Regions from separate parts of the Modestobacter sp. SYSU DS0657 genome, predicted to be linked through region 2. Evidence: riboswitches for the same ligand, from Rfam matches in the RefSeq annotation. Region 2 holds a riboswitch; each other region holds the start of a gene.
The links. Region 2 has a riboswitch for cyclic di-AMP ahead of ACI79A_RS06495 (LysM peptidoglycan-binding domain-containing protein). Riboswitches for the same ligand answer to the same signal wherever they lie in the genome.
Positions count from the first base shown of each region.

Region 1: another riboswitch for cyclic di-AMP. It lies ahead of ACI79A_RS03465 (NlpC/P60 family protein); the one in region 2 lies ahead of ACI79A_RS06495 (LysM peptidoglycan-binding domain-containing protein).
Region 3: another riboswitch for cyclic di-AMP. It lies ahead of ACI79A_RS10195 (aggregation-promoting factor C-terminal-like domain-containing protein); the one in region 2 lies ahead of ACI79A_RS06495 (LysM peptidoglycan-binding domain-containing protein).

Region 1 covers NZ_JBJHAG010000003.1:142,560-151,978, forward strand. The annotation lists gene ACI79A_RS03430 (alpha-ketoacid dehydrogenase subunit beta) at 1-470, opposite strand, end outside; gene pdhA (pyruvate dehydrogenase (acetyl-transferring) E1 component subunit alpha) at 467-1,606, opposite strand; gene ACI79A_RS03440 (Lrp/AsnC family transcriptional regulator) at 1,821-2,336, shown strand; gene ACI79A_RS03445 (hypothetical protein) at 2,586-3,047, shown strand; gene ACI79A_RS03450 (hypothetical protein) at 3,090-3,605, shown strand; gene ACI79A_RS03455 (serine hydrolase domain-containing protein) at 3,670-5,001, opposite strand; gene ACI79A_RS03460 (DUF3817 domain-containing protein) at 5,011-5,358, opposite strand; gene ACI79A_RS03465 (NlpC/P60 family protein) at 5,541-6,671, opposite strand; cyclic di-AMP (ydaO/yuaA leader) riboswitch at 6,687-6,856, opposite strand; gene ACI79A_RS03470 (GNAT family N-acetyltransferase) at 7,294-7,752, shown strand; gene ACI79A_RS03475 (phytoene desaturase family protein) at 7,749-9,299, shown strand; gene ACI79A_RS03480 (hypothetical protein) at 9,391-9,419, shown strand, end outside.
Region 2 covers NZ_JBJHAG010000007.1:4,083-13,501, reverse strand. The annotation lists gene ACI79A_RS06520 (GNAT family N-acetyltransferase) at 283-585, shown strand; gene ACI79A_RS06515 (ATP-grasp domain-containing protein) at 856-2,139, shown strand; gene ACI79A_RS06510 (CocE/NonD family hydrolase) at 2,132-4,171, shown strand; gene ACI79A_RS06505 (MFS transporter) at 5,120-6,418, shown strand; gene ACI79A_RS06500 (ester cyclase) at 6,452-6,826, opposite strand; cyclic di-AMP (ydaO/yuaA leader) riboswitch at 7,560-7,656, shown strand; gene ACI79A_RS06495 (LysM peptidoglycan-binding domain-containing protein) at 7,739-8,584, shown strand; gene ACI79A_RS06490 (ATP-binding protein) at 8,915-9,419, opposite strand, start outside.
Region 3 covers NZ_JBJHAG010000013.1:44,345-53,763, forward strand. The annotation lists gene ACI79A_RS10170 (cation:proton antiporter) at 1-266, shown strand, start outside; gene ACI79A_RS10175 (maleylpyruvate isomerase N-terminal domain-containing protein) at 296-1,186, shown strand; gene ACI79A_RS10180 (serine hydrolase domain-containing protein) at 1,190-2,317, opposite strand; gene mftD (pre-mycofactocin synthase MftD) at 2,420-3,661, opposite strand; gene ACI79A_RS10190 (YceI family protein) at 3,837-4,436, opposite strand; gene ACI79A_RS10195 (aggregation-promoting factor C-terminal-like domain-containing protein) at 4,577-5,530, opposite strand; cyclic di-AMP (ydaO/yuaA leader) riboswitch at 5,546-5,694, opposite strand; gene ACI79A_RS10200 (class I SAM-dependent methyltransferase) at 5,858-6,505, opposite strand; gene ACI79A_RS10205 (universal stress protein) at 6,552-7,100, opposite strand; gene ACI79A_RS10210 (DUF5709 domain-containing protein) at 7,211-7,642, opposite strand; gene ACI79A_RS10215 (cupin domain-containing protein) at 7,821-8,213, shown strand; gene ACI79A_RS10220 (hypothetical protein) at 8,250-8,549, shown strand; gene ACI79A_RS10225 (pyruvate dehydrogenase) at 8,696-9,419, shown strand, end outside.

The sequences.
Region 1 (9,419 bases), on a different contig from region 2:
CAGTAGGCGTCGGCCGGGGTGCTGATGCTGACGACCTTGAGCCCGGCGGTGTGCGCGAAGTACGCCTCCGGGCTCTCGCTGTGGTGCTCGACCGCGCCGATGCCGCCGCCGAACGGGATGCGGATGACGATCGGCATCGGCAGGCGGCCCTTCGAGCGGGCGTGCAGCTTGGCCACCTGGGTGACGATCTGGTTGTAGGCGGGGAAGACGAACCCGTCGAACTGGATCTCGCACACCGGCCGGTAGCCGCGCATCGCCAGCCCGACGGCGGTGCCGAGGATGCCGGCCTCGGCCAGCGGGGTGTCGACGACGCGGTCCTCGCCGAAGTCCTTCTGCAGGCCGTCGGTGATCCGGAAGACCCCGCCCAGGCGCCCGATGTCCTCGCCCATGAGCACGACCTTGGCGTCGTCCTCCATCGCCCGGCGCAGCCCGAGGTTCAGGGCCTTGCCGATGGTGAGGGTCTCGGTCACTGCCCCGCTCCTTCGAAGCCGGCGTGGTACTCGAGGAACTCCGCACGCTGGCGGGCCAGCTCGGGAGGCATCTCGGCGTAGACGTGGTCGAAGATCTCGGTGGGCGCCGGCGGGGCCAGCTCCCGCGTGCCGCTGCGGATCCGCTCGGCCAGCGCGTCGGCGTCGACCTCGACCGCGGCGAAGAAGTCCGGGTCGGCGATCCCGTTCCGCGACAGGTGCGCCTTGACCCGGGCGATCGGGTCGCGCAGCTTCCACTCCTCCAGCTCGCTGGCCAGCCGGTAGCGGGTCGGGTCGTCGGAGGTGGTGTGCGCGCCCATCCGGTAGGTGAACGCCTCGATGAAGGTGGGGCCCTGACCGTCGCGGGCGGCGGCCAGCGCCGCCCGGGTCACCGCGAGCACGGCCAGGACGTCGTTGCCGTCGACCCGGACGCCGGGAAAGCCGAAGCCGCCGGCCCGGTGGAACAGCGGCACCCGGGACTGCCGCTCGATCGGCGCGCTGATCGCGTACTGGTTGTTCTGGCACAAGAAGACCACCGGCGCGGCGAAGGTGGCGGCCCAGATCATCGCCTCGTTGACCTCGCCCTGGCTGGTGGCGCCGTCGCCGAGGAAGGCCAGGGTGGCGCTCTCCGCGCCGTCGCGCTGCAGGCCCATCGCGTAGCCGGTGGCGTGCAGGGTCTGCGCGCCGATGACGACGGTGTAGAGGTTGAACCCGGTGGCCACCGGGTCCCAGCCGCCCTGGTCGACGCCGCGGAAGAGGCTGAGCACGTGCAGCGGGTCGACCCCGCGGGTCCAGGCCACGCCGTGCTCGCGGTAGGTCGGGAAGGCCATGTCGTCGTCGGCCAGCGCCCGGCCGGCGCCCACCTGGGCCGCCTCCTGGCCGAGCAGCGACGCCCACAGCCCCAGCTCGCCCTGCCGCTGCAGGGCGGTGGCCTCGGTGTCCCAGCGGCGGACGAGCACCAGGTCGCGGTACAGGCCGCGCAGCTCCTCGTCGCTCACCTCGAGCGCGTAGTCGGGGTGCTCGACCCGCTCGCCCTCGGGCGTGAGCAGCTGGACGAGCCCCGGCTGCCCGGGCAGATGGGGAGCACCGGCTCCCGGTATGGGGTCGACCACCTCGGTGGTGTGCGACAGCGCGGTCATGCGCGTCCCTCCTCGCCGTCTCGCGGGGCCCGGGGTCTCCGGGGTTCCCGCGCTGGACGTCCTCGCGGCGCCCGGGTGTGGCGCCGCTCACACATGGTGGCACGCCAGAGCACCGAGCAGCAGATCACCACGCGGCCGATCTGCGCAAGATCCGTCCCATGGGGTGCGCACGATGCCCGGTAGTAGGACGTCCTCGCATGTCAGACTGCGCATCGTGACCGCCGGCACGACCCGACTCGACGCCACCGACGCCCGCCTGCTGCTGGCCCTGTCGGAGGACCCGCGGGCCACCGTCCTCTCGCTGGCGCAGACGCTCGGCCTGGCCCGCAACACCGTCCAGGCCCGGCTGGCCCGGCTGGAGTCCGCCGGCACCCTCGAGCCGTTCGAGCGGCGGGTGCGCCCCGAGGCGCTGGGCTACCGGCTGGGCGCCTACGTGACGGTGCAGGTCGTGCAGCGCAGCCTGGCCGACGTCGCCGAGGCGCTGGCGGCGATCCCGGAGGTCCTGGAGGTCACCGGGCTCTCCGGCGTCGCCGACCTGCTGGTCCGGGTGGTCGCCGTCGACGCCGACGACCTCTGGCGGATCAGCGAGCAGGTGCTGGCGATCCCCGGCGTGCAGCGCACCGACACCAACCTCGCGCTGCGCCGGTTCGTCGACCACCGGATGGCCCCCCTGCTGGAGCGCGCCGCCGCGCCCACCCGCGGTGGCGAGGACGGCGCCGGCGCGGGCTGAGGGCCGGCGGCCGCCGGGGTACTGGCACACCGGCCCGGCCGCGAGCATGCTGACGCCGCGCGCGACAGGCCGGCGACCGCGCCGCTGACCTCTCCCCTGCTGGCCTGCGCCCTGCTGACCTGCGCCCTGCTGGTCGGCGGCTGGGCCGCCGCACCTCCCGCCTGGGCCTGCAGCTGCGCCGGAGCGGGCACCGACGAGCAGTTCGCCCGGGCCGACGCCGTCTTCACCGGCACGCTCGTCTCCCGCGAGGTGCCGGCGCCGGCGGGGTCGGGGCGCAGCAGCGGCGCCCCTGCGCTGCACGTCTTCGCCGTCGACACCCTGCACAAGGGCGTGGCCGACCCGCGGCAGCAGGTGGTCTCCGCCGACTCCGGCGCCAGCTGCGGCCTGGAGCTGGCGGGTGACGGACCGTTCCTGGTCTTCGCCACCGACCCGCCGGACCTCCCGGAGGGTCAGCTCGCCGCCGACCTCTGCGGCGGCACCGCCCCGCTCAGCCCTCAGCTGGCGGCGGAGGTCCGGGACATCGCCGCGGTGGCGGACCCGCCGTCCCCGGGCCCTCCGGTCGGCGCGCAGGCCGAGGAGGCGGACGCGGCGAAGGCGCTGGCGCTGGTGGCCGGTACCGCGGGCGTCGCGGTCCTGATGGGCGCCCTCGTCGCCGTCCGCGACCGCCGGGCCGCCCGCCGTGCGACGGTCCTGGTCCTCACTCGCGACTGAGCCCCGTTTCACCCGCCGCCCGGGCCGGGTAGGGCCGCGATCATGGCGAAGCGGACCTCTTTGGGCACCATCGGCAAGGGCCGGCGTGGGATCAGCACGCTGGGCTGGGTGCTGCGCGGCGCCGCCGCCGGTGCGGCCGGCACGACGGCGCTGAACGCCGTCACCTACCTGGACATGGTGACGCGCGGGCGGGGCAGCAGCTCGACCCCGGAGCAGACCGTCGAGGCGCTCGCCGACAAGGTGCACGTGCAGATCCCCGGCGACGAGGAGACCCGGCAGAACCGGGTGCAGGGGCTCGGCCCGATGACCGGGCTGGCCGCCGGCATCGGCATCGGGGTCCTCGCCGGGGTGGCCCGCGCCGCCGGGTTCCGCTCCCAGCCGCTGGTCGGGACGGCCCTGACGACGGTCGGCGTGCTGATCGGCTCCAACGGCCCGATGACCGCCCTGGGCATCACCGACCCGCGCACCTGGTCGACCACGGACTGGCTCAGCGACCTCGTCCCGCACCTGGCCTACGGTGCGGTGGTCAAGACGACGATGGACGCCTTCGACCGGTGACGGACCCCGCTGCCCCCCGCCACTCGCACGCTCGCGGCGATGACCCTGCAGCGGGGCCGTTTCCTCAGGCTCGCCCCTGCCAGCCCCGCGCGTCCACCCCGCCGGGCACCGGCGCATCGGGGTCGTAGGGCGTGCGGGTGAAGACGAAGGTCGCCAGGTCCAGGTGGTCCGGGGCGATCCGCAGCGTCTCCCCCGCGTAGTAGCCGTCCAGGCCCACCCAGGTGCCGTCCGCCCGCGCGGTGAACCGGCTGGCCCGGCCGGGGCGGCCGGGCAGCGGGCCCAGGTGCAGCAGCCGGTCGCCCTGCGCCCGGAGCACGTGCGGGGCCGGCCCCCAGAACCACACGCCGAGGACGTCCAGCGGCACCGGCGGGGGCGCCGGCGTCCAGGCGTCGACGACGCGCGGCTCGGCCGCCCGGAGGTCGGCCAGCAGCCCGGGGACGAGCGGGTCCAGCCCGCTGGTGGTGTTGGCCAGCATCACCGCGCCCGCCTGCTCGGCCCGGTCGACGAACACCCCGGCGAGGAACCCGGGCATCGAGCCGCCGTGGCCGACCAGCGTCACCCCGTCGGCGCGCACCACCTGCAGGCCCAGGCCGTACGCCGACCAGCCGGCCGCGGCGGAGTCGACCCCGGCCGGCACGGTCATCTCCTCCAGGGTGGCCGGGGAGACCACGTCGGCGGTGTCACCGAGCAGGAAGACGGCGCACCGCCCCAGGTCGGCCAGCGTCGCCCACAGCTGACCGGCCGCGGCCATCACCCCGGCGTCGTGCTCGGGTTCGGGCAGCACGACGTCGGCCCACGGGTGCACCGCGTGGCCCTGGGCGGCAGCGCCGCTGGGACGCGGGGTGGTGCGGGTCATGCCCAGGGGCAGCAGCACCTCGTCCCGGACGACGTCCGCCCACGGCCGGCCGCGGTGCCGGGCGACCAGCTCACCGAGCAGGCCGAAGCCGAGGTTGGAATAGTGGAACCGCCGGGCGGCGCCGAGCACCACGTCGTCGTCGCTGAGCGGCAACTCGGCCAGCGATCCGCCGGGTACGCGCTCCCACCAGCCGCCCGGGCTCTCCGAACCCGCCCCGGCGAGGTGGGAGAGGAGCTGACCGACCGTGCGGTCACCCAGCGGGGTGCCCGGCAGGTGCTCGTCCAGCAGGTCGTCGAGGCCCAGCGCCCCCTCGTCGCGCAGCCGCATCACCACCAGGGCGGTGACCGTCTTGCTGATGGAACCGAGGCGGTACTGGACGTCGGTGTGCGGGTCGGCGACGTCCCCGCGCCCGGCCGACCAGGCGAGCCCGCCGCCCCGGACGACGCCGGCGACCAGGCTGGGCGCCCGCCCGTCGCGCTGCACGCGGGCGGTGCGGGCCAGCAGGGTGCGGGCGGTGGAGGGCAGCACGGGCTCGGCCATGCCGGGAGGCTAGCCAGCCCGGGCGGCTGCGGTCTCCCCCACCGGCAGCCGGCCGGTGCGGCGGGCCCAGTGCTCGAACCAGAGGGTGACCAGCGGCGGCACCGAGGCGGCCAGCGCGAGGATGGTGGTGCCGAGGGACCAGCCGAGCACCCGCCAGGCGACGAGCGTCACCGCGACGTAGGCGATGAAGACCGCACCGTGCACCGGGCCGAACACCTGGACGCCGACCTCGGAGGTCTCCGGCACGTACTTGACGAACATCCCGGCGAGCAGCAGCACCCAGGACACCGCCTCGGCGACGGCGACGACGCGGAACGTGCGGGCGACGGGAGCGGGGGCGAGCAGTCGGGCAGCCACGACCGGGGACAACGAACCACCGGTGCCGTGGTCTCCCGGATGTGATGAAGGACCCCCTCCTCCCCACCCTTCGCAGGCTCAGGGCAGGACCCGGGAGGGGGCCGTTGCAGGGCGCGGAGACACCGGTGCCCCGGCCGCCGCGAGGCGACCGGGGCACCGGTGTTCGTGCTGGAGCGCTGGCGTCAGCCGGCGATCCGCCGCATCGCGGTGATGCTGCCCATCACGTCGATGCTGGCGACCTTGACGACGTCGCCCGAGGTCGGCGCGTGCACCATCTGGCCGTTGCCGATGTAGATGCCGACGTGGCTGACCGGGGAGTAGAAGGCGATGATGTCGCCCGGCTGCAGCTCGCCGCGGGAGACCGCGCGGCCCATGGTCGCCTGCGCCCGGCTGGAGTGCGGCACGGAGATGCCGGCCGCGGCGTAGGCGTACTGCACCAGGCCGGAGCAGTCGAAGGACCCCGGGCCGGCGGCGGCCCAGACGTAGGGCTTGCCCTGCTGGGCCATGGCGGTGCTGACCGCGGTCGCCGCGGCACCGCTGGAGGCGACGACCGGGGCGGACGGGGCCTGCGCGGCCGGGGCTGCGGCGCGGGCGGCGCTGCCGCCGCCACCCGAGCCGGAACCGGAACCGGAGCCGGCGGCCTGCTCGGCCGCCGCGGCCTCGGCGGCGTGCTGCCGCTCGGCCTCGGCCCGGGAGGCGGCCTGCTCCGCGGCGGAGAGCCGCTCGTACATCGCCTGGTACTCGGCGATCTGCTTGTTCAGGTCGGTGCGCTGCTGCTCGACCCGGTCCAGCTGGGCCTGCGCCTCGGTGGCGGCGGCCTCGGCCGCGGCCTGGGCCTCGGTGGCCTGCTCGTCGGCCGCGACGGCCTCGCCCAGGATCCCGTTGTTGTGGTCGGCGATGGAGCCCAGCGTGCCGACGCGGTCCATCAGCTCGTCGGCGGACTCGCTGGTGAGCATCGCCTGCAGGGTGCTCAGCTGGTCGCCGGTGTAGGCGCTGCGGGCGACCTCCCGGACCCGGTCACGGGCGCCGGCCAGGGCGGCCTCGGCGGCCTCGACCTGAGCGACGGCGGCGTCGACCTCGGCCTGCTTGGTCTCGAGCTCGACGCGGGCGTCGTTGAACTGCTCGGTGACGACCTCGAGTTCGTGGGCGCGCTCGGCGACCAGGGTGGCCGCCTCCGCGGAGGTGGTGGGCTCGGCCGCGGCGGGCGCGGGGGCCAGCAGGGTGGTGGCCACGAGGGCACCGGCGGCGAAGAAGGTGACGACGGCCCGGCGGGGAGTGGACCCGCGACGGGCAGGGTTGAGCGAACTCGCCATCTTCGGCGGGTGGTCCTTTCTTCCAACGTGCCGCCTACCGAGTTAGCTGACGGGTTCGGATGGGAAGACACCCGGCACGTGCGGCCCGGCTGGGCCGCGCAGTGCTTCACCCCAGTGCTGCGGTGGGTCCCCGGTCCCCTGGCCCGCCGGAGTGCACGGGCCGCGGAGTTCGGCGGCGGTCTGGTCGGTCGCCACCGAGAGGTGGCTGAGGTGCCCGTCCGGACCGCGGACCACCGTAAGGGCGTTATGGGCTCGTGACAAAGGCTCTTTGCGATTTTGTTGAGAAACTCCGTGCGTGTGCTGCAACACGCTCACCGCGCGTGATCGGCGCGCCGGGATTGTGGACCGCCGACGTCCACGGCCCCGGTCTCGTCCGCGCCCGGGACGCCGACACGCGTCCTGAACTGGGCACCCACCGTCGGCGCCGGACGGTCCGGCCGCCGGCCCCGGACCGCGCCACCACGCACCCTGCCGGCCCCTTCCCGTCACGCTCCGCCAGCGGCTCCGCACCCCTGCGCCGCCACCGCACCAGGGGCTGGGCGTTCCCCCGGCGCGGCGGTCGCCGGCCCTGGCCCGGGCACCTGCTAGAGGGACCCGGAACACGGCGCGCCAGGATGACCCGGTGCCGACCCTCGCCACCGCTCCCTGGGACGACCCGGACGTCGTCGCGCTGACCGCCGCCCAGCAGGTCGAGCTGCGCGCCCGCTACGACGGCGCCGGCGAACCCGGGGTGCCGCCGTCCGCCGCCGACGTCGCGGTGGTGCTGCTCGCCCGCGACGACGACGGCACCCCGATCGGCTGCGGCGCGCTGCGCCCGCTGGGGCCGGACGAGGCGGAGATCAAGCGGATGTACGTCGTCCCCGGCGCCCGTGGGCGAGGGGTGTCCAGGCTGCTGCTCGCCGGGCTGGAGGCCGAGGCGGTGACCCGCGGGTGGACGACGGTGCGGCTGGAGACCGGCGTCCGGCAGCCGGAGGCGATCGCGCTGTACCGGTCCACGGGCTACCGGCCGGTCGAGGCGTTCGGGCACTACGTCGGCGCCGACGACCCGCACGCGGTCTTCTTCGCCCGGGAGCTGGCGTGAGCACCGCGGCCCGCTACGACGCGGTCGTGGTCGGGGGTGGGCACAACGGACTGGTCGCCGCCGCCTACCTGGCGCGCGCCGGGTGGTCGGTGCTCGTGCTCGAGCAGCGGGACGTGCTCGGCGGCGCCGCCATCAGCCAGCAGGTGTTCCCCGGCGTCGACGTCCGGCTCTCGGCGTACTCCTACCTGGTCAGCCTGCTGCCCGACCGGATCGGCACCGACCTGGGCCTGCCGCTGGACCTGCGGGACCGCGCGGTCGCGTCCTGGACGCCGCTGCGCCGCGACGGCCGGCACCGCGCGCTGCTGGTCGAGCGGGACGAGGGGCCGGCGACGGCGGCGTCGTTCCGCGCGCTCACCGGCGGGGACGCCGAGCTGGCCGGCTGGCAGCGGTTCTACGGCCGGCTGGCCACCCTGGCCGAGGACCTGGCGCCCACGTTCACCGAGCCGCTGCCCAGCGAGGCAGAGCTCGCCGGCCGGCTGCGCGACCCGGGCATCTGGCACGACCTGCGCGAGCGTCCGCTGGCCGACGTCGTCGCCGACCACCTGTCCGACGACGACGTGCGCGGCATCGCCCTCACCGACGGCCTGATCGGCACCTTCGCCGACGTGCACGCCGCCGACGGGCTGGCCGGGCGCTGCTTCCTCTACCACCTGGTCGGCAACGGCACCGGCCGCTGGCGGGTGCCGGTGGGCGGCATGGGCGCGGTCAGCGGCGCGATCGCCACCGCCGCCCGCGCGGCGGGCGCCCGGCTGGTCACCCGGGCCACCGCCACCGCGATCGAGGCCCGCGCCGACGGGGTCACGGTGCACTGGACCGACGACGACGGGACGGCGCACGCGGCCGACGCCGGGCACGTGGTGGGCGGCGCCGCGCCGGCCGTGCTCGACGAGCTGCTCGGCGCGCCGGCCACGCCACGGCCCTCGGGCTCGCAGCTCAAGGTCAACATGGTGCTGCGGCGGCTGCCCGGGCTGCGCTCCGGGGACGACCCGCACCGGGTGTTCAGCGGCACCGTGCACGTCGACGAGTCCGCGTCGGCCATCGACGCCGCGTACGCCCAGGCTGTGGCCGGGCGGCTGCCCGACGTCGTCCCGTTCGAGGTGTACTGCCACTCGCTGACCGACCCGTCGATCACCGTGGCGACCGGGTTGCACACGCTGACCCTCTTCGGGCTGCACACCCCGGCCGAGCTCTACGCGGCCGACCCGGCGGGCACCCGCGAGGAGGCGGTGCGCCGGGTCGTCGCGCAGCTCGACGACCACCTCACCGAACCGCTGGCCGACTGCCTGGCCACCGACGCCGAGGGCCGGCCGTGCCTGCAGGCGGCCTCACCCCTGGACGTCGAGGCCGCGCTGGCGATGCCGGGCGGGCACATCTTCCACGGCGACCTCTCCTGGCCGGTGGCCACCGACCCGGCGCAGGCCGGCACCTGGGGCGTGGCGACGGCGCACCCGCGGGTGGTCGCGGCGTCGTCCGGGGGCACCGTGCGCGGCGGTGCGGTCAGCGGGCTGGGCGGCTTCGCCGCGGCCCAGCACCTGCTCGGGCGGTGACCGTCCCGGATCCGTGCGTGAGCAGCCGCCGCCGGGGAAGGAAGGCAGCAGAGCCCGGGACCGGCCGGTCCCGACGACGACTGGAGACGCCATGACCACCCCGACGAACCGCCCGGACGA
Region 2 (9,419 bases):
GTCCGGCCGCTCGGTGACCTGGACCCGACTCGGCCGACAAGGCGCAGGGGCCGGCCACGGCCTCGCCGACGGGCACCTCGAACCCGCGGCCTGACCAGGTCCTGCGTCCGGGCCGCCGGCCGATCGGGGACCCGGACGTCCGGTCGCTCGTCGCGGACGCCGTGGCCCGGGGGCTGGTCAGCGCTCCGGCCGCTGGGGTGTACTCCCCGGGCGAGCCGGGCTCGCCGCACGGCCGCCGACGCGGCCGGCGTTCAGCAGAGGGGGGCACACGTGCAGGTGACCATGACGGATGCCGCCGAGCAGCACCGGTACGAGGGACGTGTCGACGGCGAGCTGGCGGCGATCGCGGAGTACATCCGGACCCCGGACCTGGTCGTCTTCACCCACACGGAGGTCCTCCCCGGGTACGAGGGCCGCGGCATCGCGTCATCGCTCGTGCAGCAGGCGCTGGACGACGTGCGACGGCAGGAGCTGAAGGTGCTGCCGTTGTGCCCCTTCGTCGCCGGCTGGATGCAGCGGCACAGCGACGGCTACGGCGACCTGGAGTACCGCTCCCGGACGACCATCACCGCCGCTACCGCCTAGCCCATCGCCGGTGAGCCACCGGGCGCTCCCTCGCCCGGCCGGGCAGCGAGGGCCGGTGGGGCTCCTGCGTCAACGCGGCCGCCGCAGGGCACCGTGCGGCTGTTCGACCCGTCGCGCCGACGTCCCTGGCGGCGGGCTCCCGCTCCGGGTATCCGATGGTGCGCGCCCCCGCCAGTGGCTGCTGGCGCCAGCCCCCGGCGCCCCGCGGCCACCGCGCCTCGATCGCAGCTGTGTCGTGTGATCGTCGAGGTGGCGGGTAGCGGCGCTGTGATGGCTGCCAACGTCTTCGTACTCGGAATGGACGACCTCAACGCGGAGATCCTCGATGACCTGCCCGGGGACCGCTATCGGTTCCACGGGCTGCTGCCCAAGGACGAGTTGATCGGGGTCGAGGACATCGACCTGCCGGCGCTGCTCGACCGGGCCCAGACGCACCTCGAGGCCTTCGACGGACCCATCGACGCGATCATCGGCTACTGGGACTTCCCGGTCAGCTCCATGGTGCCGATCCTGTGCCGCCGGTTCCACGTGCCGGGCCCGTCGCTCGAGGCGGTGACGAAGTGCGAGCACAAGTACTGGAGCCGGCTCGAGCAGCGGAAGGCGATCGAGGAGGTGCCCGAGTTCGCCCTCGTCGACGTCGACGAGCCGGCCCGGCTGCCGGCTGACCTGCGCTACCCCGTGTGGCTCAAGCCGGTGAAGTCGGTGTCCTCGGAGATGGCCTTCCGGGTGGTCGACGACGACCAGCTCTCGGCCGCGCTGGCGGAGATCCGGGAGGGCATCGGGAAGTACGCCGAACCCTTCGAGTTCGTGATGGACCAGCTCGACCAGCTCCCGCCCGACATCGCCGAGGTCGGCGCCCGGGTGTGCCTGGCCGAGGAGGCTGCGGTGGGCCGGCAGGTGACCGTGGAGGGCTACCGGGCGGCGGGCCGCTCGCACGTCTACGGCATCGTCGACTCACTGCACTACCCCGGTACGTCCAGCTTCCGGCGCTACCAGTACCCCTCTCAGCTGCCCGACGAGGTGCAGCGCCGGATGGCGACGCTGTCGGAGCGGGTCATCGACCAGATCGGCCTGGAACAGATGACGTTCAACATCGAGTACTTCTGGGACCCGGAGACCGATCGGATCCAGCTACTGGAGGTCAATCCTCGGCACTCGCAGTCCCACGCGCTGCTCTTCGAGCGCGTCGACGGCGTCTCCAACCACGAGCTGCTGGTCGAGCTCGCCCTGGGGCGGCAGCCGACCGAGCCACGCGGCGACGGCAGCTACGGGATCGCGGGGAAGTGCTTCCTGCGGGCCTTCGACGACGGCCTGGTGACGCGGACGCCGTCCCCGGAGGACGTCGCGCGCGTCGAGCGGGAGGTGGACGGCGTCACCGTCGAGGTGGTCGCGGAGCAAGGGCACCGGTTGTCGGAGCTCTCGCAGCAGGACAGCTACAGCTACGAGCTGGCGCTGCTGTTCATCGGTGCGCAGGACGAGGCGGAGCTCGACGCCAAGTACGACCAGTGCGTGCGGATGCTGCCCTTCGAGTTCGAGGAGGCCGCCCGTGGCTGACGCCGAGCTGCGACTCCTGCGGGAGCTCCCCGGCGAGGTCGTCGAGGACGAGCACGTCTGGATCCCGATGTCGGACGGGACGCGGTTGGCCGCACGGATCTGGCGGCCGGCGGACTCCGCGGACCAGCCGGTGCCGGCGGTCCTGGAGCTGATCCCGTACCGCAAGCGCGACCTCACCGCCTACCGCGACTCCATCCACCACCCCTACATGGCCGGCCACGGCTACGCGTGCGTGCGGGTGGACCTGCGGGGGAGCGGCGACTCCGAGGGGGTGCTGACCGACGAGTACCTCGAGCAGGAGCTCACCGACGCCGAGGAGATCCTCGCCTGGCTGACCGAGCAGCCCTGGTGCAACGGGTCGACCGGCATGATGGGCATCTCCTGGGGTGGTTTCAACGCCCTGCAGGTCGCGGCTCGCCGGCCACCGGGACTGGATGCGATCGTGACGGTCTGCTCGACCGACGACCGGTACGCCGACGACGTCCACTACATGGGCGGGTGCCTGCTCAGTGACAACCTCTCCTGGGCCTCGACGATGTTCGCCTACAACTCGACCCCGCCGGACCCGGCCCTGGTGGGGGACCGGTGGCGGGAGATGTGGCTGGACCGCCTGCACGGCAGCGGCCTGTGGCTGGAGGAGTGGTTGCGCCACCAGACCCGGGACGAGTACTGGCGGCACGGCTCCATCGGCGAGGACCCCTCGGACGTCCAGTGCGCCGTCCTGGCGGTCAGCGGATGGGCCGACGGGTACTCCAACGCCGTCTTCCGGATGATCGAGAGCCTCGAGGGGCCGCGCCAGGGGCTGATCGGTCCCTGGTCGCACAAGTACCCGCACCTGGGCCAGCCCGGCCCGGCCATCGGCTTCCTGCAGGAGGTCGTCCGGTGGTGGGACCGCTGGCTGAAGGGCATCGACAACGGCGTCACCGAGAACCCGGCGCTGCGGGTGTGGATGCAGGACAGCGTGCCGCCGCTGACGGCCTACGAGGAGCGCCCCGGCAGGTGGGTGGGGGAACCGAGCTGGCCCTCGCCGCACATCCGCCAGGTCGCCTACCCGCTGGCCCGCAACCGGATCGTCACCGGCGGGGAGGCACCGCCGGAGGAGTCGTTGGGCATCGAGTCGCCGCTGTCGGTGGGGCACTTCGCCGGCAAGTGGTGCTCCTACAACGCGCCCCCGGACCTGCCCTACGACCAGCGCGAGGAGGACGGCGGCTCGCTGGTGTTCGACAGCGACGTCCTGGAGCAGCAGTACGAGATCCTCGGGGCTCCGGCGGTGGAGCTGGAGCTGACCAGCAACCGACCGAACGCGATGGTGGCGGTCCGGCTCTCCGACGTGGCGCCGGACGGGCGGGCCACCCGGGTCACCTACGGACTGCTCAACCTCACCCACCGGGACGGGCACGCCGACCCGCAGCCGTTGGTCCCCGGGGAGCGCTACCGCGTCCAGGTCCAGATGAACGGTGTCGCCCACGCCTTCGCGGCCGGCCACCGCATCCGCCTGTCGCTGTCGACCTCGTACTGGCCGCTGGCCTGGCCCTCACCGGAGTCACCACGTCTCGAGGTGACGACCGGGTCGAGCCGGCTGCTCCTCCCCAACCGGCCCCTCGCGGAGTCCGACGAGGTCACGCTCCAGCCCTTCGAGGAGCCCGAAGGGGCCGAGCCGATCACGGTCACCAACGTGCAGCCCGGCGAGCACCGCTGGCAGGTCACGCGGGACCTGATCGGCTACGAGTCCGCGCTGGAGGTCGTCAACGACCTGGGGACCGTGCGCTTCGACGACATCGATCTGGAGGTGACCCGGCGGGCCGAGGAGCGCTACAGCTCCGTGGGGGACGACGTGGGGTCCGTCGGCGGGGAGACGACGTGGCGGTTGGCGTTCCGGCGGGGTGACTGGCTCGTCCGGACGGTGACCCGCACCGTGCTGACCTCCACCGCGACGGACTTCTGCCTGCACGCGGAGCTGGATGCCTACGAAAACGACCGGCGCATCGTGTCGCTGAACTGGGACCGGACGGTGCCACGGCATCTCGTGTAGGTCGATCCCCGCCACGCGCTCGGCGCCGTCCCCCGACGACGCAGTCGCCGCTGACCGGCCGGGTCAGCGGCGACTGCGCGGGCGCACGGCCCGGGGGAACAGGGCGGTGGCGGCAGGCATCCACCCGACGCGGCCGAGGCGGCGCGAGCAGAAGCCCGCGGACCTCGAGCAGGCGGGCCCCGTCTCACGTACTCCGCAAGCGGATGCGCGCCTGGGAGATCAGTCCTCCGGGGCGGGCGCCAGGGTCTTGGTGAAGAAGACGCGGCGGTGGCGTGGGTCAGTTGGGTGCATCCCGGTCACCCGCAAGCCTCACCCGGAGGCGCGCACCCCCCAGCCGCCGACACCTCGCCCTCCACGGGGCCAGCCTTCCAGTTGGGCCTGTCGCAGCGTGGTGTTCGGGTCGTCGGCTTCCGCGGGAGGTCTGATCACGAGCCCGTCCCCGCACCTCGCGACCACGATGGGCCGGCCGCGACCACGGGACGAAGACGGCGGGTGAGCGCACTGGTGCGCGGCGCGCGGGTCGGCGATCGTGGGGGCTGGTGGTGTCGCTGGGGGTCGGCATCCTCTGGTTCGGGCGGCGGGCGCCGGCCGGGGAGGGGGCGCGCAGCCCGGACGGCTGACCGCGCACGTACGCCTTCCCCTGCAGCATCCGAGGGTGCCGCGGAGACCGCGGGTATCGGTCGCGGTACCGGCGCGGCGGCCTTCCGTCCCGGTCCGACCACCGTGGCGTCCTGCTCCCGGTGTGGCAGGGTCGGGTGTGCCCCCGTCCGTGCGGGAGGTGGTGCTGGACGGTCGGGTACCCCGTGCGGGCGCCGGGCGAGGGGAGCCATGAGCGGGGAAGCCATCCGGGACGTCGACGCAGAGCAGGACGGGCCGGCCTCGTCGCCCCCCGCCTCGTCGCCACCCACCTCGTCGCCACCGGCGTCCGGCCCGGCTCAGGGAGCCGAGGTGCCGGTACCGGCGGTCCCGGTCCCCGGCGGGACCGTCCCCCCGGAGGCGCCGGAACCCCCGTCGGTGCTCGGCGCGATGGCGATCCTGCGGATCGGCGGCTTCCTCGTCCTCTACCTCAACGCCGCGGCGGTCTTCCTGGGCGTCATGGCGCAGGCGATCGCCCGCAGCTGGCTGGCCTTCGAGCTGACCGGGTCGAACGCCGCCCTGGGCGGGGTCCTGCTGGCCTTCGGCGTGGCGCTGCTGGTGGCCACGCCGTGGGGTGGCGTGGCCGCCGACCGGCTGCCCAAGCGGCTGGTGCTGCAGATCTCGGTGCTCCTGCTGGCGGTGTCGAGCGCCTGGATCGGGCTGGCCGTCGTCTTCGATGTCATCGCCTACTGGATGCTGCTCGGCGCGGGCGTGCTGCAGGCCGTGGGCTTCGCGTTGTTCAACCCGGCCCGGATGGCGTTCCTGACCGAGCTGGTGCCCCGCGGGTCGGTGCCGCAGGCGGTCTCGCTGCTCCTGGTCAACGCCGAGGTGAACCGGGTGGTCGGCCCGGCGCTGGCCGGCGTGGTCATCGGTGCGTTCACCTGGGGCGTCGAGGCGATCTTCCTGTTCAGCGCGGCGCTTGCGGCCGTCGGGGTGCTGCTCACCGCCGCCCTGCCCGCCGGGCGGCGGCGGGGGGAGGCCTCCGGCCGGTCCCCGCTCGGGGAGCTCGCCGACGGGGTGCGCTACGTCCGGCGGCACCCCGAGCTGAGCGCCCTGGTGTGGTGCGGCATCGGCGTCGCCATGATGGGGCTGCCGTACCTGGCGTTCATGCCGACCATCTCCAGCGACCTGTTCGGCCTCGGCTCGGTCGGCTACGGCGTGCTGGCGGCGACGTCCGCGGTCGGCGGGGTCGCGGCGGGCCTGCTGCTGGGCCGGCGCACCTCGTGGGTGCGGCAGACCCGGGTCCTGGTGGGCTCCGGCGCCGTCTTCGGGCTCGCCATCTGCGCGCTGGCGATCGCGCCCAACGCCTACGTCGCAGTGGTCGTGCTCCTCGCCGTCGGCGCGTCGATGCTCGCCTTCCAGACCACCAACCAGTCGCAGCTCATCGCCCTGTCGGACATGGAGTACCACGGGCGGGTGCAGGGGCTGATCATGCTCAGCTTCAGCGCGTTCGGTATCGCCGCGCTCCCGCTGGGCCTGCTCGCCGACCTCATCGGGCTGCGGTGGACGCTCAGCGGGATGGGCGCCGGCGTGCTCGCCTTCGTGGCCCTGTACGCCGTCCTCAGCCGGCGGAGGATGGCGACCGCGAGCCGGCTGCGCGACCTGGGCTGAGCCACCGGCCGCAGCGGTCCGGGCGGGGCGGGGTCAGCGCCAGTCGACGCCGGGCAGGGTGGCGCTCCAGGACTCGGCGATCTGCCCGTCGGCGACCCGGTGGACCACCAGCCAGGTGACCACCGAGGTCTGCCCGGTCTCGAGGTTCAGGCCGGTCGTGGTAGCCCGCGTCCAGATCCGGTCCTCGGCGGTCACCTGGTCGTCGACGGTCGTGGCCGGGTCGTGCAGCAGCTGCCAGGACTCGCGGACCTCCCGCTTGAACTGCGCCCGGGTCAGCGACCGGGTACCGGCCGAGGAGTGCCGCACGTAGGGCTCGGCGATGAGCTCGTCGATCACCGTCAGGTCGCGCCGGTTCCACAGCCCGTCCCAGTAGCGCTGGACGATCGAAGTCAGTGCCTGCTGGTCCACGGGGCGATGCTAGGGCCGCCGCGCGGCGGAAGGGCGCAGTCGCTCCCGCGGAGGCTCCCGCTCACCCCGCCCGGAAGTGATGTCTGCGGCGCCAGAGGGTAGTGCCCTGAGAACGGCGACCTACTGGAGGGAACGACATGGGCCTCATCTCTGGACTCATCAAGGCCAACCTGCTCAAGCGACTGCTGAGCCGGTTCACCGGAGGCCGGCGCGCCTGATCGCCGGTCCGGCGACAGCGCCCCGCCGCAAAGCGGCCCGGACGGCCCCGGTTGACCTCCTTTCCGAGGAGGGCGGCCGGGGCCCTTTTCCGTCTCCCGGCCGGTGGCGGGGTACCTGGACCGGCCGCCGCCGACGCCCGCTGAAGCCGCGGTGGCACGCGCGCCGAGTGACTGCGGTGGGTCACGACATACCGACGCAAAGTAGGTTGAGTCTGCAACCGAACTCGTGAGCGGACGGCGGTGCGGCCGGTGCCCACGGCTGGCGTGCGGGCAGGTCACGAACGGTGGAAAGGGCAGGCCAGGCGCGTCCGGCCGGCCGTCCGGCGGCGGCCGAGGAGGTGCGTCGGCACCCCGGAATCAGCCCCTCCGGAAGCCCGGCGGAGGGGATCGGGGGGATTGCCGTGGCCGATCGCCGTCTGCCTACCGTGCGCTCGTCCACCGACTGCGGAGGACCCCGGATGGCGGCCCGCCGAACCTGCCCACCGCCACGGGACCAGACGACACGACGGGCAGGCGCGGGGGACCCACGCGCAGGACCGGGCCCTCGGGCCCTGGGGTGAAGCCGCATCCGCGGCCGGGCAGCTCTCGCCCGAACCCGACAGCTAACTCCGCAGGCGGTGAGAGGCGCACATCCATGGCACAGCGACACCCGGGACGGCACCTCCGTCCCACCCGGCGCCCGAGCATGGCGTCCGTGACCCGGCCCGCTCTGACGATCGCGGCAGCAGTGGCCGTTCCCCTCGCGGTGGCCGCCCCGGCGCATGCCGCGGAGCACACGGTCGCTCCCGGCGACACCCTCAGCACCCTCGCCGCGGCTCACGGCACCACCTGGCAGACCATCTACGCGGAGAACGCCGGCACCGTCGGCGCCGACCCGAACCGCCTGCGCGTCGGTCAGGTGCTCACCATCGGCGGTACCGGTGCGGCACCGGCGGCTCCGGCGATGGCCTCGCAGAGCGCGTCGGGGGAGTACGTCGTCCGGGCGGGCGACACCCTCGGCAGGATCGCGGCCGCCCACGGCACCACCTGGCAGGAGGTGCACGCGCTCAACCGGGAGGTCATCGGCGGGAACCCGAACACCCTGCGCGTGGGTCAGCGGCTCGCGATCGGCGGCACGGTGGCTGCTGCCGCGACTCGGGTCGCCGAGCGGCCAGCCAGCCGGAGCGCGGACCGTGCGGCTCCGGCGGCTCCGGCGGCTCCGGCGGCGAGCGCGGGGGCCTACGACGTGTGGGCTCCGCACGTCCGCCCCGCGGTCCAGGAAGTCGCCGAGCGGTTCGGCGTCGGGACGGTCGTGACCCGGCCCGGCCACAGCCCGACGCAGGACCTCGCGGCCGACTTCATGGTCCACACCGACCGGGCCAAGGGTGACGCCGTCACCCAGTACGTCATCGACAACGCGTCCCGGTTCCGGGTCGAGTACGTGATCTGGCAGCAGCGGATCTACCAGGTCCGCACGGGCACGTGGCAGGGCATGGCGGACCGGGGGTCGCCCACCGCCAACCACATGGACCACCCGCACGTGTCGTTCCTGCCCGGCTGACGCCCACCGTGGTGGGCCGCTGAGGCCGGACCGTCGGACGAGCGCCCCTGCCCGGCTGTGACCGGGCAGGGGCGCTCGTCCGATCCGGCGCCCGGCTGCCGGTCCGCGCGGTGCGCCCGACAGCGCGGGTGATGTGATGACCCGGCCGGCGCTCTCCCGGACTCGTCACCCGGTTGCGGCCGGCACCGCAGTGGCCACCGCTAGACGAGAGCGTGCGCTCCGCGACTCGCGGGCGCCCTGTGCATTCGGCCCTGGCGTGAGCCAGGCATCTCGTGTCGGAGAGGCGACGCGATACTCCCGCACACGGTTCCAACCCGTTGGCTCAGGTCGTCACTCGCCCGGAACCAGGCTGCCCCGGGCGAGGTCGAGGACCTCCGCCAGGGCCAGTCGGCTGCCCGAGGCGAACAGCTCGTCGAACCGCGCAGATCCGGCCGCCGCGCGCACTGCGTCCACCAGGTCGCCGTCCCCGCGCATCGACGCGTACACCCGGAGCCCTGCGCGACGACGCAGGCCCTCGGTCGCCCCGGCGAGCAGTCCGGCCCGCTCGTCGTCCCCCTCGGCGAGGGACATCGCGGAAACACCCGCAAGTGCCAGGCAGAGGCAGTGCGTGCTGTGCCCGGACTCGCTGAGGTCGAGCGCCTCGCCGAGGAGAGCGCGGGCCTCGTCGAGATCGCCTCGGCCCACTGCGAGCCCGGCCAGGACCACCCGCGACACGGCAGCCAGCCAGGGGGTGTCGAAGCGATCCGCCAGGTGGTGCGCCTCGGTGGCGTGGCGCAGGGCGTCGGCGGGATCGCCGAGGGCGGCCTCCACGGATCCGGCGGTCACCAGCGCGAAC
Region 3 (9,419 bases), on a different contig from region 2:
TGGCGCTGGTCACCGCGGCCACCAAGCTGGGCACCGGTTGGTTCGCCGCCCGGCGCGACGGCGTGGCGGTGCCCGGCCGGCTGCGCGCCGGGGCGGCGCTGGTGGCGCGCGGGGAGTTCTCCGTGGTCATCGCCGGGCTGGCGGTCGCCGCCGGGCTGACCGCCGTCGGGCCGCTGGCCACCGGGTACGTGCTGGTGCTCGCGATCGGCGGGCCGGTGCTGGCGCGGTTCGTCGAGCCGTTGTCGGCCCGGTTCCGGCCCGCCTGAGCGGCTCGGGGCGCGGGTAGGGGCTGGGCATGAGCGCAGCCCGCGGGATGACCGACGCCGGACGCGACGAGGTCAGCCGGCTGGTGCTGGGGGCCTGGGACGGCTTCCTGGCCCAGGCGCGCGCCGTCGACCTGCACCGAAGCACCCGGTTGCCGGGCTGGCGCGCCCAGGAGGTCTGCACGCACCTGGGCGTCTGGCCGGACGCCGCCGCGCTCGACGACCTGGTCGCCGGCGCCCGCTCCGGCGCCACCGGCACCCCGGCGGACCCGGACGTGGTCAACGCCCAGGTCACCGCGGCGCACCGGGACGCGAGCCGCGCCGAGGTGCTCGCCGCCCTCGAGCGCGCCCGGGCGGCGACGGTGCACTACCTGACCGAGGAACCGGCCGCGCTCGACACCGCCCCGACGGTCGCCACGGTGGGTCGGCTCCCGCTGCTCAGCGTCGTCCTCGGGCAGGCCTACGAGCTGGCCGTGCACGGCCTGGACCTGGTCTCCGCCGGTGCCCCCGCGCCGCCACCGGAGAGCCTGCAGGCCGGCCTGGCCGCCCTCGCCGACGTCACCGGCGCGCTGACCACGGCCGCGGGCATCACCGCGGGCGCCACCCTGACCACCCCCGACGGCGGCTGGACGTTCGCCGCGGCCGACGGCGGCTGGACCGTGACGCGCGTGCCCCCGGGACGGCCGGCCGGCCCCGCGGTCGAGGCCCCGGCCGACCTGCTGCTGGACGCCGCCTCCGGCCGGGCGAACCCGGTGGCCGCGCTCGCCCGCCGCCGGCTCACGGTGCACCAGCTGGGCGGGCTGATGCGGCTGGCGCCCGTCGTCGAGTCCGCGCCCGGCATACCCGGCGGTCCCCTCCTGCAGCTGGCCGCCCGCACCCTCGGCGGCGCGGGTGGCCTGCTGGGCCGGCTGCGCCGCGGCTGACCGTCACAGGCAGCGGTGCAGCTCCGGCCAGAACCAGTCGGTGCCCTCCCCCGGGCCGCCGAACCCGCGGGTGGTGAGCAGCACGGCCACCAGGTCTCGGGCGGGGTCGGCCCAGCCGGTGGTGCCGGTGCCGCCGTCCCAGCCGAAGCCGCCGGGCACGCCGTCGTCCACCCGCACGCCGGTCTGCAGCCCCCACGAGAGGCCGTCGGGCAGGAACGCCCCGGCCGTCGCCCGCTGCCGGTCGGTGAGCGACGGGGTGGTCAGCTCGGCGACCGACCCGGGCGCCAGCACCGGGCCGCCGCCGTCGGCGAGCGCCGCGAGGAAGGCCAGCACGTCCCCGGCGGTCGCGACCAGCCCGGCGGCCAGCCCCTCGAACACCGGCGGCCGGGCGGCGGCCCCGCCGGGGCCGTCGAGCAGCACCAGGTCTCCCCCCTCGGGCAGGTACGCGGCCGTCAGCCGCCGGGCGTCGCGCGCCCAGAAGCCGGTCGCGGCCAGCCCCAGCGGGTCGGTGACCCGCCGGGCGAGGAGCTCACCCAGCGGGCACCCGGTCGCGCGGACGAGCAGCACGGAGAGGACGTCGGTGCACGTCTGGTAGAGCCACCGCTCCCCCGGCTGGGCCGCCAGCGGCAGCTCGGCCAGCCGGGCGAGGAACTCCGCGGGTGGGAGCACCGGGGACGACGGCCCGGCCCCCAGGCCGGCGGCGACCATGGCGACGTCCAGCGGGCTGCCGTCGAACAGCGCACCGAAACCGGCGGTGTTCGTCAGCAGGTCGCGCACGGTGATCTCCCGTGCCGCCGCCACGGTCTCCGTCAGCGGACCCCCGGGCACGGTGAGCACCCGGGGGTCGGCCAGCTCGGGCAGCCACCGGGCCACCCGGTCGTCCAGCGTGAGCACCCCGTCCTCGACGAGGGCCAGGGTCAGCACGCCGGCGTAGGGCTTGGACAGCGACGCGAGCCGGAACAGCGAGTCCGGGGTGACCGGATCGCCGCCGCCGCGGACCAGGCAGCCACCGGTGCGCACCTCAATGTCGCCCCGGTAGCGGACGGCCGCGGCGTAACCGGGCAACCGGCCGTCGGCGACCCGCTGCTCGAGCACCGACCACAGCGGAACGAAACGGGACAGCGGGCACATGGGCGGCCTCCTCGGCGACCGGGCGGGTCTTCTGCCCACCCAGACCGCCGAGCCGCCCCGAAGTCATCGGTGCCCGCAGCTCTTCGCCACGGCCCCGGCCGGCTACCCCCGGGCGGGCCGGTGCTGCGCGGAAACGGTCTCCACGGGGGCGTCGGCGACCTGGTCGACGCCCAGGTACCGCTCGAAGCCGGGCGGGACGACGACGTCGTCCCGGCACAGGTCGGCCACCGACTCCCGTCCCAGGCCGACCATCGCCGAGCCGAGGCCGTCGCGCAGCACGTCGAGCACGTTCTCCACGCCGGCCTGCCCGTTGGCCGCCAGGCCCCAGAGGTAAGCGCGCCCGATCATCACGGCCTTCGCTCCGAGGGCGAGGGCCTTGGCGACGTCGCCGCCGCGCCGGATGCCGCCGTCCAGCAGCACCTCGACCTGGTCGCCGACGGCCTCGGCGATCGCCGGCAGGGCGCGGACGGAGGCCGGGGTGCCGTCGAGGTTGTTGCCGCCGTGGTTGGAGACGGAGATGGCGCTGACCCCGGCGTCGACGGCCCGCCTGGCGTCGTCGACGCGCATCACGCCCTTGAGCATGAACGGCCGGTCATCGCCCCACAGCTCCCGGAGCCAGGCGACGTCCTCCCAGGTCGGCATGGGCGACTGCATCCACATGCCGTAGGCCTCGAAGAAGGTGGGCGCCGGGTCGCCGGGGTTGGCGACCATGTTCGGCACGGTGAGGTCGGGCAGCTTCTTGGTCTTGGCGAAGTCCCACAGCCAGCTGGGCTTGAGGGCCACCTGGGGGGCGTACCGCCGCACCGCCTCGAGGTTGATGCGTTCGGGGATGAACGGGCTGCCCCAGTCGCGGCCGTAGGAGAACGACCAGTCCAGCGTGGCGATCAGCCCGGCCGCCCCGGCCCGCCGGGCCCGCTCGACCTTGGCGGCCATGAGGTCGCGGTCGCCGACCCAGTAGAGCTGGAAGAAGGTCTGCGGGTTGGCGGCGATGACCTCCTCCATCGGCTTGCTGGCCATCGAGGAGAGCCCGATCGCGGTGCCGCGGGCGGCCGCGGCCCGCGCGACGGCGACCTCACCGTCGGGGTGCACGGCCTGCACCCCGGTCGGGCTGATCAGCACCGGCAGCGCGATGTCCTGGCCCATGACGCGGGTGGCCGTCTGCCGGCCGTTGGCCAGCCCGGCGGTGTGCGGGGCGAAGCCCAGCTCGGCGAAGGCGGCCAGGTTGTCGTCGACGGTCAGCCCGCGCTCGGAGCCGGCGACCAGCGCCCCGTACACGCCCTTCGGCAACCGGCGCTTGGCCCGCCGCTGCGCCTCGGCCACCGTCTCGAACCACGCGTTCGCCATCTGCGCACTCCCCTGCTGCTCGGACCGGAGGACGCCGTCGTCCTCCGGTGCCCACGGCCGCAGCCGCTGGCACTCAGTGCCACCGTAGCGGGGCGAAGTGGTCTGGGACACAACCCTTCCGCCTCCCGGACACCGCCCGCCGGGGCGCGCGACCCGGCGGGCGGAACGCGCCGGGTCAGCCGGCCCGGATCGCCGAGACGTCGAACTCCACCTGGATCCGGTCGCTGACCAGGACACCACCGGTCTCCAGGACCGCGTTCCAGGTGAGCTCCCAGTCGCTGCGCTTGATCGCCAGCGCACCCTCGAAGCCGACCCGCGTGTTGCCGAACGGGTCCAGCGCCGAGCCGGTCAGGGTGAAGTCGATCTCGACGGTGCGGGTGACGTCCTTGATGGTCAGGTCGCCGGTGACCCGGTAGACCTCGTCGTCGACCTGCCGCACCGCGGTCGAGTCGAAGCGCATCTCCGGGAACCGCTCGACGTCCAGGAAGTCCGGCGAGCGCAGGTGCGCGTCGCGGTCGGGGGCGCCGGTGTCGATGCTGGCGGTGCGGATGCGCAGCGACACGGTGCTGGCACCCGGGTCGGCGGTGTCGAGATGGGCGGTGCCGGCGAACTCGGTGAACGCGCCGCGCACCGTCGTCACCATCGCGTGCCGCGCCCGCACGCCGATGCGGGTGTGCGCGGCGTCGACGACGTAGTCGCCGGTCACGTCGGCCAACGCGGCCGTCGCGGCGTCGAAGTCCGAGGCCGCGGGCTCGGGTGCCCGGTGCTTGCCCACGGTTCAGCCCTCCTGGTCGGGGTGGTCCACCCGGTGATCCTGACCGATGGGGGTGACATTCGGGCAGGGCGGTGACGTGCTGGGCACGCGAGGAGGGGCCGCCCGGTGCGAGCGGCCCCTCCTGGTCGGTGCTGGGTCGATCAGTACCAGCCGGCGGACTGCGACTGCGACCACGCGCCGCACGGCGAGCCGTACCGGTTGTTGATGTAGATCAGGCCGGCGTCGATCTGACGGTAGCCGTCGGAGGTCTTGGCGATCCCGGTGCCCTTCCAGGTGGAGTCCAGGAACTGCGGGATGCCGTAGGCGGTGCTGCGCGGGTTCTGCGCGTTGGGGTTCCAGCCGCTCTCCTTGCCCCACAGCTTCTCCAGGCAGGAGAACTGACCGGCGTCCCCGCCCAGCTGGGACAGCGCGTAGCTCTGGAAGGAGCCGGCCGGCGCGGCGGGAGCCGGGGCGGGGGCGGGGGCACCGCCACCGGAGGGCCGGGAGCTGGACTGCGACCGCGGGGCTGCAGCCGCAGCCGCCTGCTCGGCCTTGCGCGCCTCCTCCGCCTTGCGCGCCTCCTCGGCCTGGCGCGCCTCCTCCGCGAGCCGCGCCTCCTCGGCCAGCCGCGCCTCCTCGGCCAGCCGCGCCTCCTCGGCCAGCCGCGCCTCCTCGGCCAGCCGCGCCTCCTCGGCCAGCCGCGCCTCCTCGGCGGCGACAGCGGCGGCCTGCGCCTGCTGGGCGGCGGCCTCGGCCTCCTGCCGCTGGCTGCGGTCGGCCGCCAGCGCCCCGAGCCGGTCGCCGACCTGCCCCTCGGCGACGACGGTGCTGGCGTGCTGGGCGGTGAGGCCCAGCTGGGTGGCGATGCTCACCGGCTCGGGCGCCGCGGTGGCCTGCGCGCCGGTCTGCCCGCCCACGACGACGTTCACCACGACCGCGCCGACCGCGGCGGCGGCCAGGTACATCGCCGGACGGCGCAGGCCGGCCGGGGGCGCCAGGCGGCGGGCACGACGGGAGGTCTCCTCCCCGGCGACGGGGAGGACCGTGGTGGGCAGGTCTCCGTCGGCCGGCAGGTCGTGCCCGGCGTGGTCGTGCGGGATGGCGCGTGGGGACATGAAGGAGGGGGCTCCGGGCTCTTCCGTGGCCGCCTACCGGGTTAGCTGACGGATTCGGGCGGGAAGGCGCCCTACCCGGCCGGGCGCGTGCCCGGGCGGGATTCACCCCAGTGCTTCGGTGGGTCCCCGGATCGCTGCGGACAGCGACTCGGCGGCATCCGGCGCGGGCTCCCCGGGTGGGGACGTGACGTCCGGCCGGACCTGCCCACGGTAAAGCGCTTTACGACCTCGTGACAATGCTCCGTCGCCAGTTCGTCGGGATGTGCCACGGCGCCCCTGGTCAGCGCGGTGTGATCCGTCCCGCAGGCCGCACCGGTCGCACCCGGCTCAGGGCAGGCGCCAGACCGTCGTCCGGCGGACCTCCCCGCCGTCGGCGTCCGGGACGTCGTGGGTGGCGGCCGGCAGCAGCCCTTCCCGCGGCAGGTAGGCGCGGCCCGGGTCCCCGAGCAGGACGGTGGCGCCGCGCAGCCAGTGGGCGCCCAGGTACGGCAGCACCCGGGCGGTCATCTCCCGGTCGTAGCAGACGTCGCCGGCCAGCACGACGTCCACGTCCGGTCCGTCCTCGCCCAGCACGTCGCCCACCACCTCGACCCCGGTGACCCCGTTGAGCTCGGCGTTGAGCGCGACCGCGGCGTGCGAGTACGGGTCGACGTCGCTGGCGACGACGCGCGCCGCCCCGGCGAGCCGCGCCGCCACGGCGACCAGGCCGCTCCCGGCACCGAGGTCCAGCACCCGCTTGCCGGCGACGAGCTCCGGGGTGTCCAGGACGTACCGGGCCAGGGCCTGGCCACCCGGCCAGGCCGCGGCCCAGAACGGCGGGTCCTGGCCGGCGCCGCCGGCCTCGGTCTCCATCGCCTCCCACAGGGCGACGACGTCGTCGGCGACGTGCAGCTGCACCTCGGGCACCAGGGTGGGCCGCTCGACCCGGGTGTGGGCCTGCAGGAAGGACGGCGGGACGCGATCGGGGGCGGGCACCCGGACAGTGGACACCCACGGGCCCGGCCGCGACCCGCCGGGGTGGTCAGTCCTCGCGGTCGCTCCGGACCACGGTGACGGGGCAGGGCGCGTGCCGGGTGACCTGGTCGCTGGTCGAGCCCAGCAGCAGGCCGGCGAAGCCACCGCGGCCGCGGGCACCCACCACCAGGAGGTCGGCCTGCCGGGCGGCGGCGATGAGCGCCTTCACCGGTGCGGTGTGCGCGACGTGGCAGGTGACGCCCGCGGCGCGGTCCTGGCCGAGCGCCGCGACGACGTCGGCCTCCAGGTCGGCCTGGACCGCCTTCTCGTAGTCGCTCACCGGCGGGACGTACCCCGGCGACCAGCTGGCCGGCTGGGGCGCGGTGGCGATCCGCCAGGCACGGACGACGTGCAGCGGCCACCCGGCCCGCTCGGCCAGGCCGGCCGCCCACACGAGCGCCTCCTGGGCGCACCCGGAACCGTCGTGGCCGACGACGACCCCGCCCTCGACCGCCCCGGTCGACGTCACCGCGGGCGCCACGTCCCCAGCCGCGTTGCCCATGGCCTCGTCGACCTCCGCCGCGAGCGCGTCCCGCGTGCCGTCCTGCTCGGTCACCGTGTCCTCCTGTCCGTGCCCGGCCGTCCCATGGCCCTCACCGACGACCGGGCTGCTCGCACCAGCCTGGCCCACCGGGCCGCCGGTCGCACAGAGCCGGAGGTCCCGGGTCAGCCGCCGTCCCGCACGAGGTGCACCGCGGCCTCCTCCGCCGAGGCCGCCCCGCCGTCGATGCCCTCGTCCTCGGCGTACAGCTCCGCCTCCCGGTCGACCAGGCCGTCGTCGTCGGCGTCGGCGAGCCGGCCCGCGCGGTCGTCGCCGACCTCGTCGTCGAGGAGCTCGCCGTCGGTGCCGGCGTCGTCGCCCAGACCGTCACCCTCGTCGTCGCGGTCGTCGGTCCCGCCGTCGCGGAGCTCGCGGGCCAGCCGGCCGGAGAGGCTCTCACCGGCCTCCTCCTCGCGCTCGGTGGTGCCCCAGCCGGTCGACACCCACGGCCGATCGGGCGGGGACCAGCCGGCGGTGTCGTCGTCGGTGTCCGGTTCGAGGGTGTCCGAGACCGCGGCCACGGTGGCCGGGTCGGTGCCGTCGTGGTGCGTGCGCATGGCTGCCTCCGGGGGCCGGGCGGCGCGTGACGGCGGTCAGCATCCCCCCGCGCGGCCACATTCACCAGGGTGTCGGGGACGGGCTCTCGGATCGCGCCGTCGGCCGACCTGCTCTTGACTGACCGTCGCGACCGGCGCGCGCCGGTCAGCGGATCGAGGGAACGGAGGACCGGCGTCCATGGAGCACTTCACCATCGCCACCGTCGCCGAGCAGAGTGCCGACTTCCGTCGGGTGCTGTGGACCGGCGAGCACACCCAGCTGGTGATCATGACGATCCCGCCAGGCGGGGAGATCGGCGAGGAGGTGCACGACGTCGACCAGATCCTGACCTTCGTCAGCGGCACCGCCAGGGCCAAGGTCGGTGGCCAGGAGAAGAAGGTCGCGCAGGGCGACCTGGTGGTCGTGCCGGCCGGCAAGAAGCACAACTTCGTCAACGACGGGGTCAACCCACTGGTGCTCTACACCGTCTACGGGCCGCCGGAGCACGCCGACAAGGCCGTGCACAAGACCAAGGAGGAGGCCGACGCGCTCGAGGAGGCCGGCAAGGACGAGCCGCCGTCGAACGACTGATGCCCTCGGCTGCGGGGTGTCGGGCACAGTGAGGCCGTGACCCCGCAGCCCGGCATCGTCGCGCTCGGGACGCCCGAGCACTGCTACTTGGAGTTCGACCTGGCGCCCGACCTGGCGCCCGGCCGCTCCGCGGCGGACCTGGTCCGCGGGGTGGCCGGGCTGACCGGTCCGCTCTCCTCGACCGGCGGCGTGAACGTCGTCGTCGGCTTCCGGCCCGAGTTCTGGGCCGCCGTCGCCCCGGCCGACGCGCCCGCCGACACCGCGGGCCTCGACGAGCCGATCATCGGCGCCGGGACGGGGTGCGCGACGGGCCGACCGGCTACCTCACGCCGCTGACCGGGGCGTCCGACACCTGCCCGGCGGTCGAGGCGCTCGCCCGGTTCGCCCCGCCCGAGCAGGACTGACCCCGTTCATGTTCAGCCCACCGGCCACGGGTAGGAGTGCGGCAGCAGACGTCCGACCCACCGTCCGGAGGAGCACCCGTGGCACATCCGACCGTCGCCGTCCAGCTCGTGCAGATGCTCCGCGCCGCGGGGGTGGAACGGATCTACGGCGTGGTCGGTGACTCGCTGAACCCGATCGTCGACGCCGTCCGGCACACCGACGGCATCGAGTGGGTGCACGTGGCCAACGAGGAGGGCGGCGCCTTCGCCGCGGCGGCCGAGGCGCAGGTGACCGGGCGGCTGGCGGTCTGCGCGGGTTCCTGCGGGCCGGGCAACACCCACCTGATCCAGGGGCTGTACGACGCGCACCGCAGCGGGGCGCCGGTGCTGGCGATCGCCTCGCACATCCAGTCCCAGGAGATCGGGACGGCCTTCTTCCAGGAGACCCACCCGGAGCGGACGTTCCAGGACTGCTCGTCCTGGTGCGAGGTGGTCACCCCCAAGCAGATGCCGCAGGCGCTCCGGGTGGCGATCCAGACCGCCGTCGGCGAGCAGGGTGTCTCCGTCGTTGTGCTCCCCGGTGACCTGGCCGCCGAGGAGTCCGGTGGCGAGACCGTCGAGTCGGCGATGGTGGCCCGCCCCTCCCCCGTCCGGCCGCCGGCCGAGCAGGTGCAGGCGCTGGCCGACGCGATCAACGCCGCCGGCACGGTCACGCTGTTCTGCGGCGCCGGCTGCCGGGACGCCCACGACGAGGTGATGCAGCTGGCCGAGCACGTGCTCGCCCCGGTGGGGCACGCACTGGGCGGCAAGGAGTTCATCCAGT